Regions from separate parts of the Micromonospora sp. NPDC049366 genome, predicted to be linked through region 2. Evidence: riboswitches for the same ligand, from Rfam matches in the RefSeq annotation. Region 2 holds a riboswitch; the other holds the start of a gene.
What was found. A riboswitch is a leader RNA that binds a small molecule or an ion and turns the genes downstream of it on or off. The one in region 2 is predicted to bind cobalamin.
Positions count from the first base shown of each region.

Region 1: it holds a riboswitch for cobalamin, as region 2 does, so the genes downstream of both, cobN (cobaltochelatase subunit CobN) here and ACIBTV_RS25280 (ribonucleoside-diphosphate reductase subunit alpha) in region 2, are expected to answer to the same signal.

Region 1 covers NZ_JBITMV010000017.1:133,674-137,078, forward strand. The annotation lists gene cobN (cobaltochelatase subunit CobN) at 1-2,121, opposite strand, end outside; cobalamin riboswitch at 2,522-2,650, opposite strand; gene ACIBTV_RS23795 (MBL fold metallo-hydrolase) at 2,988-3,405, shown strand, end outside.
Region 2 covers NZ_JBITMV010000019.1:148,430-151,834, reverse strand. The annotation lists gene ACIBTV_RS25280 (ribonucleoside-diphosphate reductase subunit alpha) at 1-1,781, opposite strand, end outside; cobalamin riboswitch at 1,914-2,124, opposite strand; gene ACIBTV_RS25275 (MBL fold metallo-hydrolase) at 2,342-3,100, shown strand; gene ACIBTV_RS25270 (DedA family protein) at 3,097-3,405, shown strand, end outside.

The sequences.
Region 1 (3,405 bases), on a different contig from region 2:
CGCCGCCTCGTCGAGGCCGTGGGCGGCGGCGAGGGCCTGCCGCAGGCCCGGCAGGGCGCGGGTGCCGCCCCACACCTGCGGCGCGCGCAGCACCGCGAGGACCAGGTTGACCCGGGGTTCGCCGCGCGGCGCCTCGGCGAGCACGTGCAGGCCGTCGCGGATCTGCACGTCCTTGACCTCGCACAGGTACCCGTCGAGGTGCAGCACGAAGTCGTCGAAGTCGTCGGCGTCGGGCATCTCGTCGGCGTGCAGGTCGTGGTGCAGTTCGGCGGCGCGCACCAGCGACCAGATCTGCGCCCGCACGGTGGGCACCTTGGCCGGGTCGAGGGCCTGGACGGTGGCGTACTCGTCGAGCAGCTGCTCCAGCTTCGCCAGGTCGCCGTACGTCTCGGCGCGGGCCATCGGCGGCACCAGGTGGTCGACGACCACGGCGTGCGCGCGGCGCTTGGCCTGGGTGCCCTCGCCGGGGTCGTTGACGATGAACGGGTAGACCAGCGGCAGGTCGCCGAGGACGGCGTCCGGGGCGCAGTCGGCGGCGAGGCCGAGTCCCTTGCCGGGCAGCCACTCCAGGGTGCCGTGCTTGCCGAGGTGCACCACGGCGTCCGCGCCGAAGCCGCCGTCCGTGACGGGCGCCGCCAGCCAGCGGTACGCGGCCAGGTAGTGATGGCTCGGCGGCAGGTCCGGGTCGTGGTAGATGGCGATCGGGTTCTCGCCGAAGCCGCGCGGTGGCTGGATGAGCAGCACCACGTTGCCGAAGCGCAGCCCGGCGAGCACCACGTCGCCGCCGTCGGTGTACAGCTCGCCGGGCGGCTCCCCCCAGTGTTCCCGCATCCGTTCGCGCAGCCCCCGCGGGACCTGCTCGAACCACCGTCGGTAGACCTCGCCCGGCACCCGGGCCTGCGCGGCGGCGAGCTGATCCGGGGTGAGCCACTCGACGTCGTGGCCGCCGGCCGCGATCAGCGCGTGGATCAGCGCGTCCCCGTCGTCGGGAACCGGCCCGTCGCCGAGGTGGTAGCCGGCCTCGGCGAGCCGGGCGAGCAGCCGCACCGCCGAGGCGGGGGTGTCCAGGCCGACCGCGTTGCCGACCCGGGAGTGCTTCGTCGGGTACGAGCTGAGCACGACGGCGACGCGCTTGTCGCCGTTCGGCAGCCCGCGCAGCCGGGCCTGGCGTACGGCGATCCCGGCGACGCGGGCGGCGCGCTCCGGGTCGGCGACGTACACCGACAGGCCGTCGGGGTCGATCCGCTTGAACGAGAACGGCACGGTGATGATCCGGCCGTCGAACTCGGGGACGGCCACCTGCATCGCGGCGTCCAGCGGGGACAGTCCCGCGTCCGAGCCGGCCCACTGCTCGCGGGTGCTGGTGAGGCAGAGCGCCTGGATCACCGGCACGTCCAGCGCGGCGAGCGCGCCGACGTCCCACGCGTCCTCGTCACCGCCGCCGGAGGCGTCGGCGGCGACGGTGCCGCCCGCGGCGAGGACGGTGACCAGCAACGCGTCGCAGCGCGCGAGCAGGTCGTACGGGCCGTCGCCGGCGGTCAGCCCGCGCAGCGATCCGCAGTGGATCGGCAGGGCGTTGGCCCCGGCCGCCTCGACCGCGTCGGCGAGGGTGTCGACGAACCCGGTGTTGCCGGCGAGGGCGTGCGCCCGGTAGAAGACGATCCCGATGGTCGGGCGGTCCGCTCGCGCGGGGCGGTCGCCGTGCACGCCGTGGGTGGGGGTGGGCGACGGCGCGGCGAAGCCCTCCCCGGTGAGCAGCACCGTGTCGGAGAGGAACCGGGCCAGTTGGGCGAGGTTCGCGGGCCCACCCTCGACCAGGTACGCGAGCGCCTGCGTGGCCACCCCGGACGGCACCGTGGACGCCGCCATGAGGTCCGCGTCGGGCACCGCCTCGCCGCCGAGCACCACCGTGGGTACGCCGGAGGCGAGCACCGCGGCGAGCCCGTCCGGCCACGCCGGGCGACCGCCGAGCAGCCGTACGACGGCCAGGTCCACGCCGTCGAGCAGCGCGGGCACGGCGTCGGCGTCGAGGCGGGCGGGGTTGGCGAGCCGGTAGTCGGCGCCGCTGGCCCGGGCGGCCAGCAGGTCGGTGTCGGCGGTGGAGAGCAGCAGGGTACGCAGGGCAGGCTCCGGGGAAGGGGACGCCCCAGCCGGCCGACGGGTCGCCGGACGGGGCGGGATGGGTGCGGATCAGCGGACGGGCGGCGACGTGGTCGCGCGCGTCCGCCGGATCACCGCCGACGGGCGTCGACGGGCGCGGTGGACGTCAGGAAGCGCGGCGGCCGGTCGCCGCGTCGGCGGATCGGCGCGCGCGGGCGCGGGCGGGCCGTGCCGGGCCGGCGACGGCGGGCCGGGGCACGTCGGCGGCGAGTCGCCCGGGCCGGCGGCGGCCGGCGCGGCGGTGCGTGGGTGCGGTGCTGGGTGCGGGCCGTTCACGGCGATGGCCGGCGGCGCTGCGGACGCAGTGCGTCATCGGGTCCTCCTCGGGTCTCCACGCCCTGGGGTCACATCCCGACGGCCGAAGTATCCTGGCTCCCGGATCGACGCTCACCCCCGGCCTTCCAACCGCACACGACGGTCGTGGCTCACGAGGGGGGATCGCTCCCCGGTGACAGTGGCGGGACCGCGCCGGAATCGCACCGGCTTCCTTCACTGCCGTCAGGCCGCGAATGCTGCCACACCCGTCCGACAGTGGTCAACGGCGCCCCGATCGTCACCGCACCGCCAACCGATGGGCAACAGTCGATGGCTTGGCGCGAACAGCCGGTGTGGACGGTGCCGGGCGTCGATGCCAACCGTCCGTCGCCCACGCCGGCCGGGGCAGCGGCGAGGCGTCCGGCTTCGCGCGCGACGCAGGACGCGCGGCGGGCGGCCGGGGCGGGCGTCAGCGCTGGCGGGACACGGTTCGCCACCCCGCGCGCGTACGATCTGGCCGACGCCGGGCGATCGGCCCGGGCCCGAGCGGGAGGACGACGGCCATCAGCACGGTGCGCTTCCACCATCTCGCCGGCCGGGTCTGGCTCTGCCCCGGCGACCCGGACCCGGAGGCCGTCCAGGCCGGCGTCGCCGTGGTGGCCGACGACCGCGGCAGTGTGATGATCGACGCGGGTCAGAGCCCCGCGCACGCCCGGGAGATCCGGGCCGCGCTGGACGCCGCCGGGCTTGCGCCGCCACGCTGGCTGGTCTACACCCACCACCACTGGGACCACGTCTGGGGAGCCGTCGCCTGGCCCGACGTGGAGATCGTGGGCCACGTGACCGGCGCCGACCTGCTCCGGGCGGAGGCGGCCCGACCGTGGAGCCACCGCTATCTGCGCGACCAGGTGCGAGCCGATCCGAGGCTCGCGCCGAGCTTCCGGGCCCGCGCGCTGGCGGTCGACTCCTGGGACGACTTCCTGATCCTGC
Region 2 (3,405 bases):
CACCGCCGCGTCTGGGCGGGCTCCGCGCCCCACAGGTCCGGGTGCAGCTCACCCTTCGCGGCGCGCGTCTCGGCGTACGCGGGATGCGGGCCGAACCGTTCGGCGAGCCCGGCGGACGTCTCCAGGGCGGTCAGGAAGATCTCCTCCTGCACCCGGGTGGACAGCTCCCGGGCCGGCGCGGAGTCGAACGGCAGCCGCAGGGTGAAGAACGCGTCCTGCAGGCCCATCAGCCCGAGCCCGACCGGCCGCCAGCGCGGGTTCGACGCCGCCGCCTGCTCCGACGGGTAGTAGTTGATGTCGATCACCCGGTCGAGGAACACCACCGCCGTGCGGACCGTCGCCCGCAGCTTCTCCCAGTCGACGCCGTCGGCGCTGACGTGCGCGCCGAGGTTGATCGAGCCCAGGTTGCAGACGGCGGTCTCGGTGTCGCTGTTCACCTCCAGGATCTCGGTGCACAGGTTCGACAGGTGAATGGTGTTCCCCTCGCCACCGGTCTGGTTGGACAGCCGGTTCGACGCGTCCTTGAACGTCATCCACCCGTTGCCGGTCTGCGCGAGCGTGCGCATCATCCGCCCGTACAGGTCGCGGGCCTTGACGGTCCGGACGGCCTTCTTCTCCGCCGCCCGGTACGCCTCGTCGAACGCCTCACCGAACAGGTCCGGCAGCTCCGGGGCGTCCGACGGGTCGACCAGCGACCAGTCGCCGTCGGCCTCGACGCGGCGCATGAACTCGTCCGGGACCCAGTTCGCCAGGTTCAGGTTGTGGGTGCGGCGCGACTCCTCGCCGGTGTTGTCGCGCAGTTCGAGGAACTCCTCGATGTCGGGGTGCCAGGGCTCCAGGTAGACGCAGGCGGCGCCCTTGCGCCGGCCGCCCTGGTTGACCGCCGCCACACCGGCGTCGAGGGTCTTCAGGAACGGCACGATGCCGTTGGATCGGCCGTTCGTGCCCCGGATCAGCGCCCCCCGGCCCCGGACGCGGGACCAGGAGATGCCGATGCCGCCGGAGAACTTCGACAGCTTCGCGACCTGGTGGTAACGCTCGTAGATGGAGTCCAGTTCGTCGCGCGGGGAGTCCACCAGGAAGCACGACGACATCTGCGTGTGCCGGGTCCCGGAGTTGAACAGCGTGGGGGAGCTCGGTAGGTAGGCGAGGCTGGACATCAGCCGGTAGAAGCCGATCGCCTCGTCCGGCGTCTGCGACAGCCCGCACGCCACCCGCAGCAGCCAGTACTGCGGGGACTCCACCACGAGACGCGACTCCGGATGCCGCAGCAGGTACCGGTCCGCGACCGTACGCAGGCCGAAGTACTCGAACCGCAGGTCACCGGCCGGGTCGACGGCGTCGTCGAGTTCGCGGGCGTGCCGCGCCACGAACCGGGCGGTGGCGTCACCGATGAGGCCCAGACCGTGCGCGTACGCGATCGACTGGCTGAAGCTCGCCACGCCCTGCCCGCGGACCTCCTCGTCCACGAAGGCCGCCAGCAGCCGCGCCGCCAGCTTCGAGTACTGCGGCTCCTCGCCGATCAGCTCCGCCGCCGTCTGGATCGACAGCTTGTCCAGTTCGGTCGTGGTCGCACCGTCGTACAGACCGCTGATCGTCTTCGTGGCGACCCGCAGCGGGTCGACCTCGTCCAGGTCGGCGACCCACCGCTGCACCGCCCGGACGATCCTGTTGACGTCCACCGGTTCGGTGTCGCCGTCGCGCTTGCGGACCCGCATCACCTGCCGACGCTGCTCCGGCACGTCCTGCTCGGCCACCGTGTGGCCCCGTGTCGCCGCCATGTCCCCCTCCTCATGCCTGTCCACGAGGTCGACGAACGCGCAGGGGAACGCCACTGGCCGCCGGGCGGCACGCCGGCGTGCCGGGCCGGCTCACGGCGTCGGCCGTCCCGCGCGGCCTCCGACCGCCGCACGCGACGCGTGCGGCGCGCTGGCAGGTCTTCGGACTCGCGGGCGTGACACACGGTCGCCTACTGGCCGTCGCTTCCCAGGCCTCGCGGCCCAGTGCTTCGTTGACGGCGGTCGTTCCCACTCACCGCTGCGGGGCAGTCCCGGAATTTCACCGGGTTCCCTCTTGCCTCGACCACCGTGGACCGGCGGCCGAACCAGCTGCGGGTGACACCATATATGGGCGCCGGGTCGAGTTGGCAACACCAGATGCTGTGCGGGCGTGTCGTGGTCCGTGGTAATGGTCCTCGTCACGGCGACGCCCGCCCGCGCGGCGACCGGACCGTCCGCCGCCGCGCGGGCCGACCGGTCCGCGCGGCGCGGCGGCCCCGGTGGGCGTCCCCGGGTCGGCCCGATACGGTGGCAGGTGTGACGGACGCGGTGCGGGTGGCGGTGTGGTCGAGCTGACCTGGTACGGCCACAGCACGGTCTGGATCGAGGATTCGGGCACCCGGCTGCTGACCGACCCGCTGCTGCGGGACCGGCTCGCCCACCTGCGTCGCCGTCGCGGGCCGGTGCCGCGGCTGCCCGACGCCCCGGACGCCGTGCTCGTGTCCCATCTGCACGCCGACCACCTCGACTTCGCCTCGCTGCGCCTGCTGCCCGCGCACACCCCGCTGGTCGTACCGGCCGGTGCGGGACGCCTCGTCCGCCGCGCGCTGGGTGCCGCCGTTCCCTGCGTCGAGTTGGCCGTGGGGGAGCGGACCACGATCGGGCAGCTCACCGTCACCGCCGTGCCCGCCGCCCACGATCCAGGCCGGGGCCCCTGGTCCCGCCACCGCGCGCCCGCCGTGGGTTACCTGATCAACGGCCGGGCCAGCACCTGGTTCGCCGGCGACACGGGACTCTTCGAGGAGATGGCCAAGTTGGGGCCGGTCGACCTCGCGCTGGTCCCGGTCGGCGGCTGGGGTCCGACGCTGGGCGCGGGCCACCTCGACCCGGCCGACGCGGCCGAGGCGGTGCGGCGCGCGGCGGCGGCCCACGCCGTCCCGATCCACTTCGGCACCTTCTGGCCGGTCGGCTGCGAACGATTCCGTCCCGGCCTCTTCCTGCCTCCCGGCGACGCGTTCGCCCACCACGCGGCCACCGTCGCCCCGGGCACCCGGGTGCACGTGCTCGACCCGGGCGGGTCGCTGACGGTGCGCCGCTCATGACGGCGACCCTGGGCGCGCTGGGCTGGCTGGCGCTGGTGGTGATGTTCGGCGCGGTCGTCCCGGTGGTGCCGACCGGCGCGGCGGTCAGCGGCGCGGCCGCGCTCGCCGCGCACCAGCAGCCGCTGACCGTGGCGCTGGTCGTGCTGGCCGGGGCCGTCGGCGCGTACGTGGGGGACCTGGCGACCTACCTGGTGCTCGGCTGGGGTGGTGAGCGCATCGCCCGCCGGCTGCGGTGGTTGCGCGAGCCGCAGCGGCTCGACCGGGTGTCGGCGCGGGTGCGCGAGGGTCGGGTGTCGATGCTGCTG